DNA from 2 places in the Dyadobacter chenwenxiniae genome. Region 1 is predicted to be linked to the other one. Evidence: riboswitches for the same ligand, from Rfam matches in the RefSeq annotation. Region 1 holds a riboswitch; the other holds the start of a gene.
The links. Region 1 has a riboswitch for S-adenosylmethionine ahead of MUK70_RS02865 (cysteine desulfurase family protein). Riboswitches for the same ligand answer to the same signal wherever they lie in the genome.
Positions count from the first base shown of each region.

Region 2: linked by a shared signal. The riboswitch ahead of MUK70_RS29640 (homoserine O-acetyltransferase family protein) and the one ahead of MUK70_RS02865 (cysteine desulfurase family protein) in region 1 are both predicted to bind S-adenosylmethionine.

Region 1 is NZ_CP094997.1:690,564-697,013, reverse strand. Features, by position in the region: gene MUK70_RS02875 (EamA family transporter) at 1-610, shown strand, start outside; gene MUK70_RS02870 (hypothetical protein) at 953-1,204, opposite strand; gene MUK70_RS02865 (cysteine desulfurase family protein) at 1,261-2,439, opposite strand; SAM riboswitch class I at 2,615-2,708, opposite strand; gene MUK70_RS02860 (HEPN domain-containing protein) at 2,899-3,318, shown strand; gene MUK70_RS02855 (hypothetical protein) at 3,297-3,662, shown strand; gene MUK70_RS02850 (sulfatase) at 3,736-5,157, opposite strand; gene MUK70_RS02845 (sulfatase) at 5,170-6,450, opposite strand, start outside.
Region 2 is NZ_CP094997.1:6,903,634-6,910,083, reverse strand. Features, by position in the region: gene MUK70_RS29650 (PQQ-dependent sugar dehydrogenase) at 1-1,482, shown strand, start outside; gene MUK70_RS29645 (glycerophosphodiester phosphodiesterase) at 1,616-2,386, shown strand; gene MUK70_RS29640 (homoserine O-acetyltransferase family protein) at 2,439-3,488, opposite strand; SAM riboswitch class I at 3,612-3,719, opposite strand; gene MUK70_RS29635 (M20/M25/M40 family metallo-hydrolase) at 3,859-4,788, shown strand; gene treA (alpha,alpha-trehalase TreA) at 4,800-6,350, shown strand.

The DNA of each region.
Region 1 (6,450 bases):
CATCCTGCTTGATAAACCCAAATGGTCTGAAAATCTGAGCAATAAATCAACGATTGTTGGCTTACTGATCGGTTTTGCGGGTGTGGTGCTTTTGTTTAGCGAGAAAATTATGGTCTCTATGTCTTCCCTGAACAGCTCCCGCGACTTATTTGCAATGGCCCTTGTCGTCTTTGGCTCAATGGCTTGGGCAGGTGGTTCTTTGTATTCCAAATATAAATCAGGCACGAACTCGGCAACTGTCAGCTCCACATGGCAGATGCTCGCGGCAGGCATTGCGTTTCTGCCAGGAAGCTTTATTTCCGGAGAGTTCACCAACCTGGATCTTGCCGCAATTCCTATGGATGCCTGGCTGGCAACGACTTATCTGATCATATTCGGATCAATCGCTGGTTTCAGCGCTTATGTATGGCTTCTCAAAGTGCAGCCGGCTACGAAAGTGAGCACATATGCATATGTGAATCCCGTTGTAGCAGTGCTCTTAGGCATATTTTTCGCGAATGAATCCATTTCCGTGCTCCAAATCGCAGGGCTGGTCATCATCCTTGGAAGCGTGCTTTTGATCAACCTGCACAAGTATCGCAAGCCGAAAGAAGCTGTTTCTGCTTACTAAGGCGATTCCAGTTACATGCCTCCGGCATTCGGAACTGCCTGGGCCGGGCGATTTTTGCTACCGATATTTTATGCCTCCGGCATTGGCTTAATGCCTGGGTGGACGATTTTCCTACTGAAATTTTACGCCTCCGGGATTGAAACTGCCTGGGCGAGGCAATTTTCTACCGAAATTTCATGCCTTTGGCATTTGGCTTAATGCCTGGGCGGACGATTTTCCTACCGAAATTTTATGCCTCTGGCATTGGCGTTCCGCTAGTGCCGGAGGCACGAAATATTGGTAGCAAAGATAAATAAGAGAAAATGGAAATCCCGGAGGGATGTAACTGCATCCTATACTTTATTAACAAAAGCTTGCATCTGTGATCTGCTCCACATCGGAAATATCCCTGTTTGTTCTGATCAGGGCAAAGATCCGTTCGAAGTCTATGAGTTGAGAGGCTTCAAACGCGATTACGCCTACGAACTCTCTTCCTTTACTGATGAAATTGAGGTGTTTAATCCTCGCACCTTTGACTGATTCTACTATGGAGGTGATTTTGTGAAGGTTTACAGCATTTCTGTAAATGATTTTCAGGAAAAAGATCTTGCTCATATTAATTGTTTCTGGCTAATGGATGTTTGATGATTCTCGCAGAAAGCTTTTCAGGCTTAATTTGCTAATTCGTAATGAAAACGTGAATAGCTGTTGTGCGCAACAGGATCAGTATGATAAATGCCCACAATGGCTCGGACGATATGGTCGATCTCGTCAAATGTGTTGACCTTGCTAAATGAAAAACGGATATTTTCTTTATCCTTTTGACAAGGAAGCGCGGTGATGACATGCGAGCTGCCCTGGCTGGAACAAGCACTGCCGCCAGAAACGGCAATTCCCAGATTATCAAGGCTTTTAACCAAACTTCCCGCAGCCAGACAAGGGAAGGAAACATTGAGAATGTTTACCAGGCTGTTTTCAAGCGAATGGCTTTCCCCATTGTAACAAATGCCGTGCACGCCGCTGATCGCCAGCTTTGAAACCATATATTGTTTCAACTTACAAATTTTGTTGTGGTTAGCTTCAAGGTCGCGGTAAGCCACTTCAAGCGCCTTCGCCAGTCCTACAATGCCCGTAACATTTTCTGTTCCGCCCCGCTGCCCTTTTTCCTGGCCGCCGCCAAAGATCTGCGCCTTGATGCGGTGTTTTTTATTGATATAAATAAAACCAGCCCCTTTTGGTCCGTGAAACTTGTGCGCGGAACCCACCAGAAAATCGATAGTCGTCTGGCTCAGATCGAACCATTGCTTTCCGATTGTCTGGGTGGTGTCCGTGAAAAAAATAGAATCATAACGTTGAGCAAGTTTATTGATCGCATGGATATCTGTCAGATTTCCAATTTCATTATTGCCGTGCATCAGACAAATCAATGTCTGGGGATTGGCTCTTAAAAGGTTTTCGAGATGATACAGGTCAACATTGCCGCGCTCGTCCAGCTTCACAAAGCTGGTTTCGATGTCGCCCGCTTTTTCGCGCTGGAGAATCGTTTGCAAAACGGCTTTATGTTCAATTTTGCTCGTCACAACATGGTTAATGTCATAGGTCTCAATGGCACCTGAGATCGCGAGATTGATGGCCTCGGTTGCGCCGGAAGTAAAATAGATTTCTTCCGCAGATGCATTTAAGACTTTTGCAACCGTCTTTCGGGCATCATCCACAGCATCTTTCACCTTCCTGCCAGCCCAGTGGGTCGAGGAAGGATTGCCAAAGGTTGCGGTAAAAAATGGGAGGATAGCTTCAATCACTTCCGGATCCAGTGCAGTTGTGGCGGCATTGTCGCAATAAATTTCCATGTTGATCTAAGTGTTAAATTTCAATATTCAGTTTGTCAATTTCCAAATGCCGCAACTTTCCTGAGTAGTCCACACCGATTCGGCCAAACGCGAAACCGCCATAGACATTCCCGGACAAGCTTTTGGCTTTCCTTAACTCGATTTTACTCTGTTTACTCCGGTGGTTGGATTCTCAGATTTATCATTAGAATTAGGTTGGGGCACCTTAAAAAGTCATAGGTTGCCAGAAGATCATAGAGCCTAACCTCTCCCTTCCTTCTTTATAAATCTACTAATTCGATAGACAAAGATTGAATAAAGATTTTAAGAATGCAAGCGGAAGGAAAAAATTTGTTTTGAGCGACCGCAGATTCAATGATATCGACCTAAGAATCAATGCTTGGAACCTTCGGCTTATTGAGCGGCTCTAAGTGTGAATGTTATTGCTAGCTTGCAGTTACAATTCATGACACACTAGCATTGGCAACTTTAACAGAACTTAAAACACTAGCACTGATCAGGCTTAAAGAAGCGCAAGCTTTATACAATAATGGCTATTATGAAGGCGCTTATTACGTGGGTGGTTATGCGGTTGAATTAGGTTTAAAAGCTGCCATTTGCAAAAATCTCAATGTAAATATCTTTGATAGGAAGGAGGTTTCTGGTAGTTGTTTGAAAGCTTTTCTGACCCATGATCTTTCCGATTTGACCGTTCTGGCAGGTCTAAAACCTGAGTTGAACATTTTAATTAAAGAAATTAATTCCTTCAACATAACCTGGTCTATCGTTTCTGATTGGAATGAACAAAGACGTTATCAATCTGGTTGTCCAGGACAGAAGGCCAAAATTTTCTTGGATTCTGTAAACATTGTAATGATATGGATAAAGCAACATTGGTGAAAAGGTTGAAAGAAGCTTTTGTTGAAAAGAGGAACGCAGGATTGCTTGTAGACGCGATCGGTCTTGTGCCCGCATATCACGGTGCCGTTGATGATTGCTACACACTGGGTGTAAGTGCGCCATCATTAAAAGACATACATGTTTACGCCAAAATGGGCGCAATCATCGATATTCTTTTCGAATGTCTGACATCGGAAGAAAGAGCGTTTATCGACCGTGTACGCGTTTTCAACAATGTTGAAGAGCTTGAATCTGCCAAAGAAAATGAATTTGAAGAATATCCATACGAGGGTTATGACTCCTATGCCAGAGCGCCCAAAGCTGAGTTATATGAGGTTGCTTAAACACTTGGTTTCCAAAAAGATCTAACAGACGAACTATACACTTATGCATAAAAAAGGCCCTGACAGGCCTTTTTTACTTTGTATCGGGATAGCCTTTTTGTAAGAGCATCGACATTTCGTTTACTGTGATGATGTAGGTGCTTTCTTTGGCCAGGTTCGTAAATTCGTTTGGGTCTTTCTCGTGATCATATAATTCAACGCCGGCTTTTCCTCCGTCCCATTCCGTGTAGCGGAAGCGTTCGGTGCGGACGCTACGGCCGAAGATTTGGTTGCGCCGCACTTGGGTATATGCAGCTTTGTCCCAAATTGCATCGGGGTTTTTGAGCAATGTTGTCAGGCTCTTACCGCCTAGCTTTTGTGTAGGCGTCAATCCGCAGAGCTCTGCTAATGTAGGGTAAATGTCGAGGAGTTCGACGGTTCTGCCAGAAGCTTTTCCCTTCGTTCCGCCTGGAACCGACACGATGAGCGGAACACGTGCCGAATTTTCAAACAGACTCTGCTTCATCCATTGACCGTGCTGGCCAACATTATAACCATGGTCGCTCCACAAAACAATGAGCGTTTTATCCGTCAATTTCAAACGGTCGAGCTCGTCTAGTACACGTCCCACCTGCGCGTCCATGAACGTTATTGTCGCATAATAAGCCCTTAATGCTTCTTTTCTTTCCGCAACGGACAAACCCCAGTGGGATGGTTTGGTGGAAATCGCAGCTTCGGGAATGTCATCCTGGTCATTTTCGATTTCTTTGGGAAGCGGGATGGTGGCCAGCGGATATTGGTCGAAATATTTCTTTGGCGCTACGTAAGGCGAGTGCGGACGATAAAATCCAACGGCCAGAAAAAACGGCTCATTTTTCTTTTCCTTTAACAACTTGATGGCTTCGCTCGCCACCATGCCATCGGTTTGCTCCTCGTCCGTCCCTTCGCTGGCATGCCAGGCTAATGCGCTTCCCAGGCCGCGGTCGGGGGTCAGATTCTTGACCAGCGGTTCTTCTGTTTTATCGCGTCCTTTCGGGTTTATTTTATTGTCCCAGGAAATAGGGTCATCGAGTCCGTCAGTTCCAATCTGGCCGGGAACTCCGTAATGGTAGATTTTGCCGACGCGGGCGCTGTAATAATTGTTGTTTTTAAACAACTGCGGCAACGTTACCACATCCGGCAAAATCTTGCGGAAGTGGGTTTGCAACTCGTAAATCTTTGTAACATCCGGTCTTTGACCAGTCAAAAGGGATGAGCGGCTTGGGCTGCACAACGGAAATTGCGTGTAAGCCCTGTCAAATTTGACGCCCCGCCTGGCCAGGCGATCGATATTTGGTGTTTTTACATATTTGTTACCATAACAACCCAGATCCGTATTGAGGTCGTCGACTGCGATGAAAAGCACATTCAACTTCTTTGCATTGCCTTCTTTCTCATCCAAAGCGAAACTTTTTTGAACATTAAACCCGGAAAATGAGCAAACCAGCAATGCGGAAAATACGTATCGTTTTATCATTGGTTATGGAATTTATTCTTTGCCCTCTTTTACTGTCGGGGCGTCTTTCTTGTTGATAGCAGGCAATGATTTTGCCAGTTTAATTTTTTCAGCTGAATATTTTTGAACCTTAGCCAGATTCTTGAATTCCTGAGGATCATTTTCGTGGTCGTACAATTCCTCAGAACCATCATTGTAACGTATATAACGCCACTTTTCAGAGCGAACAGCATGGTTACCAAAGCCATGAGTTGTAACCGAAGGGTGCTCCCAGGTGGCCGAAGGATTTTTCAAAAGCGGCACAATGCTGTTCCCTTCCAGCTCTTTTCTGGCGGGCAAATTACACAATTCTGCCAGAGTTGGGTAAATATCCAACAGATTCACGGTCCTTTCCGACACCGAATTTACCTTCGAAAGTCCGGGCGCATACACGATAAGCGGAACGCGCGACGCCTCTTCCCATAAAGCAAACTTGCGCCAATGTTCCTTTTCACCCAAATGCCAGCCATGATCACCGAAGAAAACGATGATCGTATTTTTGGCATATTCACTATTTTCCAAAGCATCCAGCAACCGCCCGATTTGAGTGTCGGCAAATGTAATACTGGCCAGGTAACCCTGCACCGCCTTTTCCCATTGTTTGTTATTGACAATAAACTGATGATCGCCCTTTGGTTTGGCGATTTTTACACCTGCATCAGGCACGTCTGAGAGGTCATTCGCAACAACTTTCGGGAGCTTGATGGACGATAGCGGATACAGATCATAATATTTCTGGGGCACATACCAGGGCAAATGCGGGCGGGTCAATCCGATCGCCAGGAAAAAAGGATTATCGTGTTTTTGGCTAAAATATTCAATGCCTTGATTAACCACTTTGAAGTCGCCCATATCCTCATCATTCGCGTCCACGGGACTCCAATCGAAATGTGCGAAACCATTCACGGGCGCTTTCGGCGGCTCGGGTGATTTAGGCACATCAAAATAGACCGGCCACGACGCGTCATCATTGAACGCATTATGAAAAATCTTTCCGGCGCCTTTCACATCATAGCCATTAGCTGTGAAATACTGGGGCAATGTAACGGCATCTTTCAACACCGGCCGCCAGGGCTGGTTGTTATGATAAACACCCGAAGTCGACGGACGAACGCCTGTTAACAGGCTCGCTCTCGAAGGGTTACAAGCCGGGGCAGCGCAATAGGCTTTTTTGAAAACCACACCTTTTTTTGCGAGTTTATCAATATTGGGCGTCTTTATCCCCTCATAACCACCAAACGGCCCCACCCAATCATTCATATCGTCGACAGCAAC
Region 2 (6,450 bases), 960 kb from region 1:
TATGAATGGATCAGGAAGTGGATTATGGCTGTGACATTGGACAAAGATGGAAATTACGTCAGTATGGAGCCATTTTTGCCCCATTTGAAGGTTATTGCACCCATGGATATGCAAATTGCGCACGATGGCGCCATGTATATGCTCGCTTATGGCACCAACTGGTTTGCAAAAAACACGGATGCCGGACTCATCCGCGTGGAATACTCAGAAGGAAACCGCAACCCAATTGCCAATATCCAAGCTGATAACACGATTGGTGCGGCCCCGCTTACGGTAACATTATCTGCTTCGCAATCAAAAGATTATGATGATGGTGACAAGTTAGCATTCAACTGGAAAGTTGGCGATCGAATCTTCTCAGGAACGAATGTTAAGCATACATTTGATAAACCGGGCGTTTACAATGTTGCACTTACCGTGTCGGACCAGGCGGGTGGCTCAGGCGTGGCGACTGCGCAAATTAAAGTCGGCAATTCTCCGCCGGATGTGGTGATCAGCACGAATGCAAATCGTAGTTTTTACTGGGACAATGTTCCGTTTGATTACAAAGTGATTGTGAAAGATGCTGAGGATAAAACGCCTGAGCAGGAAAATATGAAGCTGGCTTTTGATTATCTGCCTATTGGAAAAGATTTCGCGGCTGCACTTTCCGGCACCAGCCACGGGAACCTGCGCTATGCGGCAACCGAGACATTTTACGCTTCCCTGGATTGCAAATCCTGCCATACCATGGATTCCAAGTCCATAGGGCCCGCTTTGAAGGAGATTTCAAAACGTTATGCGACAAAAAACGGCGCGGCAGATTTGCTTTCCGACAAAATCATTAAAGGCGGCAGCGGCAATTGGGGAACCTATCCAATGCCCCCGCATCCTAATCTGACCACGGCGCAGTCCCGCGAGCTGGCTGGCTACATTCTCTCCCTAACCGGCGAAAAACCCGTATTGGCAACGCAAGGCAACATTAACCTCGAAGAACACGTAGGACAAGGCACCGAAGGTGCATATGTGCTGGCAGCAAATTATACGGATAAAGGCGCAAACGGCATTGAACCATTAAAGGGAAGCGCTTTTGTAGTTTTGAAAAACCCATTGGTTCAGCTGGAAGATTTTGAAAAAGGCAATGTAAGCGTCTCTATCGGCACAAAAAACAATGGATTCGTAACCTCAGTCCCGGCGGGGAACGGCAAGTTTGTAAGCTTTACGAAGATTGATCTGAACCACATTAAAAAAATAAAATTTCGGATACAGGAAGAGGGCGAAGGCGGAATATTGGAAATCCGGCAGGGAAGCGTCGACGGGTCATTATTAGGTTCGATAGCGATAGCCGGGGTGAAATCAAAAGACCTTAAAAGGGAGTGGAAGGAGCTGCGGGCAGACATCAAACCCACCACCGGACAGACCGATATTTTTCTGGTTTTCACAAATCCCGATAAGAACGAAAAACTGCTTTTTTACATTGACTGGATGCTTTTCGAAAGATAATGCTTCCTGAAAATTAACATTAAGCTAACACCGCTGAGCGAAACAAGCTTTAATTTTCGAATCTGCTTTGGATTTCGGTTCAGGGTAAATCCAGGTTAATGTGTTCTTTTTATATAAGTCCAAATTCGAAAAAATGAAAAAATTCTTATCCATTATTGCAGTTGGTTTGCTTAGTCTGACCGCTTTTGAAAGCATGTCTCAAAACAAAAATAAAGTCATAGCGCACCGTGGCGCCTGGAAAAATACGGGCGTAACCGAAAATTCCATCGGCGCATTGGAACATGCGATCAAGCTGGGCTGCTATGGGAGCGAATTTGACGTGCATATGTCGGCCGATTCCGTGATTTATGTCCTTCATGATCATTCAATTAAAGGAACGCACATAGAAAAAACGAATTCCCAGGAGCTTTCGCAGATCAAATTGGAAGACGGTACGGCATTGCCAACTCTGGAAGCTTACTTGAAAGCGGGTGCGAAACAAAAGAAAACGCGGTTAATCCTTGAAATAAAAACCTCTTCTATGGGCAAAGAACGTTCGCTGGCATTGGCCACGAAATGTGTGGAAATGGTGAAGAAATTGAAAGTGGAAAAGATTACGGATTACATCGCATTTGACTTTGACGTTTGTAAAAAAGTAAAAGAACTGGCTCCAAAAGCACATGTGGAATATCTGAACGGAGACAAAACACCGGACGAAATTCAAGCTGCAGGCCTCGACGGCATTGATTATAACCAGGGCGTATTGAAGAAAAAGCCGGAATACATTGCCGCTATCCGTGACAAAAAACTCACTACTAACGTCTGGACAGTGAATGATGAAGAATCAATGAAATGGTTTCTGGAAAAAGGCATTGATTACATCACAACCAATGAGCCGGAACTGCTTTTAAAAATCACGAAGTAAGATTGAGACAAGTCCAGACTTTCCAAGTTTTGAAAACTTGGAAAGTCTAATGCTAAATCCTCGCGGTTTGCAACTTGCCATTTGTTTCCTGCCAAGCTCTGATTACTTGTGTTAACTGCTTATATTCGATCAAAAAGCCGTCGTGGCCATATAGGGAATCAATTTCCTGGAAAACAGCGTCCGGAATGTGCCGGGCCACAAATTGCTGTTCGGATAATGGGAAAAGCAGGTCGGATTTGATGCCCAACACCAATGTTTTGGCCTTGACCAACCCCAATGCATGCACAATTCCGCCGCGATTACGGCCCACATTATGCGAATCCATGATCTTGGAAAGCGTCCAGTACGAATAAGCATTAAACCGTTTCACAAACTTATCGCCCTGGTATTGCTGATAAGACGATGCCCTGAAGTCATCAATCTGATCCGGATTATCACGCGCCTGTGTAAAGTTATAAGTGTCGTAATTTCTGTATGAAAGCAGTGCAATGGACCTCGCAGCGCGCATGCCCATGCTTCCCGCCTCATCCGTGCCATCATTAAACGTCGGGTCCGCCTCGATCGCCATCCGCTGGGATTCATTGAAAGCAATGCCCCAGGGCGAATGCAGCGCATTGGAAGCAATCAGGATCAATTCCTCAAAAAGGTCCGGCACTTCCACCGCCCATTCCAAAGCCTGCTGGCCACCCAGCGAGCCGCCTATACAAAGCTTGATTTTCCTGATCTCCATTTCCTGCCGCAGCAAATCCATGGCACCAACCACATCGCGGACTGTAATGGTCGGGAATGTTCTGTAAAACGGTTTGTGCGTACGCGGATTAATGCTCAGCGGACCCGTTGAGCCATAAGCTGAACCCAGCACATTCACACAAACGATGAAATATTTGGCAGGATCAAAAAACTTGTCATCCCCTACCAGGCCATCCCACCATTCTGCTGCGTTAGAGCTGCCGGTTAGTGCATGACAGATCCAGACAATGTTGTTGTTATCAGCGTTTCGCGTTCCATAAGTGGTGTACGAGAGCTCGAAGCCCGGCAGTTCACCACCCATTTCCAGCGCGTAGGCGTAAGGATATTTAAATGTTTTTTGTTCCGCTTGCATAGTGCCAGAGCACAGGTTTTAATTCAAAGATTTAACAGACTGCTCCGTGGAATGCACAGGGCAGATGCGAGAATAAAGCCATCCGGCTTACGGAAATTTCTAACTGTAAGTTCACGCGAATTGAGTTTATATCTCCTAATAACTTAGGTGGGAATTAGCACCTTTCTCCATCGTGGTAGCAGGTTGCCAGAGGTTCATTGAGCCCATTCTCTCGCCTCTTCTTTATAAATCAATCGCACACTAGGTGAAGCAACTGACTTGATGCTGCAATATTAAGCGCAGATGCCTGAAAATGCAAATAAAAGCGCAAATTCTATTTTGCAGGGGATGTAGGGCGGTTTATCTTTGCCCTTTAATGCTACTCTGTTCAATGAAAAAATACTTAGTCCTCCTTTGTTTTGTTTGCCAAAATGCTTTTGCCCAGCTGCCCTCTCCCGATAATATTTCCAGGCACGTTTACAAGCTTGCGTCGGACAAAATGCAGGGCCGCGGAACGGGCAGCAAGGAGAACAAAAAAGCTGCAAAATACGTGGCGAAGCAATTCAGAAATTACGGACTTCAACCAAAAGGAACAGACGGTTATTACCAGCCATTTACAGCGAAAATCAAACGCGTCGTGGTGCCGGACAGCTTACGGGAAACCAATAATGTGATCGGCTTTCTGGATAACGGGGCTGAGCATACCATTGTAATCGGTGCTCATTTTGATCATTTAGGCTTGGGAAAACAGGGGAGTTCAAAGGCTGAAAAACCCGAAGGACAGATCCACAACGGAGCCGATGATAATGCTTCGGGCGTTGCAGGATTGCTGGAACTTGCCAGATATTTCTCCGAAAACGACGTAAAAGAGCCTTATAACTTCCTGTTTATTGCATTTGGCGCAGAGGAACTGGGTTTGCTCGGCTCGCGCCATTTTGTAAACAATCCTACATTGCCATTGGATAAAATCAATTTCATGTCCAATATGGATATGATCGGTCGTTATGATGCTGGCCGCGGCGTGGGGATCGGCGGCTTTGGAACGAGTGAAGAATGGCCTGAGATATTCAAGAATGTCAAAAATGAAACCAAGTTTTTCACAGACAAGGCAGGAAGCGGCGGCTCGGATCATGGATCTTTTTATGCCAAAAACATCCCGGTCCTTTTCTTTCACACAGGCGGACATGATGATTATCACAAACCAACCGACGATCCCGAAAAAATAGATTATAACGCTGCGGCAGGCATTTTAGGCATTCAAATTCAACTCATAGAAAATGCTATGAAGCTGCCCAAACTTACATTTACCACAGTCCTCTAACCACAATAAATTTGTACGGATTCATTGCACCAACTTTCACGTATGGTCAGTCACATGTTTCTCCGGATGACTTGTATGGGACGCTTTTCCGTGATATCCAGCACAGTCATATTTTTAAGGATTCCAAAACCTTCGCCGATGCGATCCCCCTGGAAGATCCCGTCCTGATCATTGAAAGATATCACCACGAAAAGGGCGAACCGGATTTCGACCTGCAAACATTTGTGAGTGCAAATTTCCGGATGCCTGTGCACATTAAGTCCACTTTTAAGGCAGACAAAAGCTTATCCACTTCGGAGCATATTAAAAGGCTTTGGCCTGTTCTGACCCGTCAGCCCGAAAACCAGGAACGCGGCGGTTCCCTGATCCCGCTGCCATTTCCCTATGTTGTCCCTGGCGGGCGGTTCCGGGAAATCTATTACTGGGACAGCTATTTCACAATGCTCGGCCTGAAAGAATCCGGGAGAACGGATCTGATCGAAAGCATGGTGAACAACTTTGCATATCTGATCGACAGCTTTGGCTACATCCCTACCGCCAACCGAACCTATTATCTGACAAGGTCCCAACCGCCGTTTTTCTCACTAATGGTCCGTCTATACAGTGACATGGCCGGGAAGAAAATCCTGAAACGCTATTTGCCCCAGCTCCAAAAGGAATACGATTATTGGATGCAGAGCGACGGCCCTGCGCATGAACCGTTCACAGCACACAGACGGCTTGTAAAACTGCCCGACGGCGTGCTGCTGAACCGATATTGGGATGATAAGGCCACACCTCGTCCCGAATCTTACCGGGAAGATGTTGAATTAAGTGTTGAAGCAGCGGAGCGATTTCAAACGGAGCCTGATGCCGTCTTCAGGCACATCAGGGCAGCTGCCGAATCGGGATGGGATTTCAGCAGCCGGTGGTTTGCGGATGAAAACGATTTTGCAAGCATTCACACCACAGACATTCTACCCGTTGACCTGAACTGCCTGATGCACCACCTCGAAAAAACGCTGGCCGAGGCTTATTTGCTGAATGATAATTCGGGCATGCATTTGATTTATGAGGAAAAAGCCCGCTTGCGAAGCGCTGCCATTCAGACCTATTTCTGGGATGAGTCGCGCAATTATTTCATGGATTACGATTTCAAAAAGCAGACTTTTACCAAAGCCCTGACACTGGCAGGCACATTTCCGCTTTATTTCAAACTGGCTACCAAATCGCAGTCACATTATTTAAGAGGTTACATTCGCCTGAATTTTATGCGTTCCGGCGGTCTTTTAACAACTACGGTAAAGACCGGGCAGCAGTGGGACGCGCCAAATGGCTGGGCACCTTTGCAGTGGATCACTTACAAAGGCTTGCGTAACTATAATTTTCACCGAACAGCCAACGAACTTTGCGCAGAATGGATCACGCTGGTGGATAAGGAATTTAAACATTCGGGCAAAATGCTTGAAAAATATAATGTCTCGGACACGAATCTTATTGCCGGCGGAGGTGAGTATGAGATCCAGGAAGGATTCGGCTGGACCAACGGCGTTTATCTCCGGATGAAAAATAAAAGGAGCTAGTTTACGTATAAACCGCTGTCGAAATTATTATCTGATTCTAATAATATAATTGAAAATTTCCAGAGGCAACTTCTTCTAATCGTGAATATTTTTAATACCT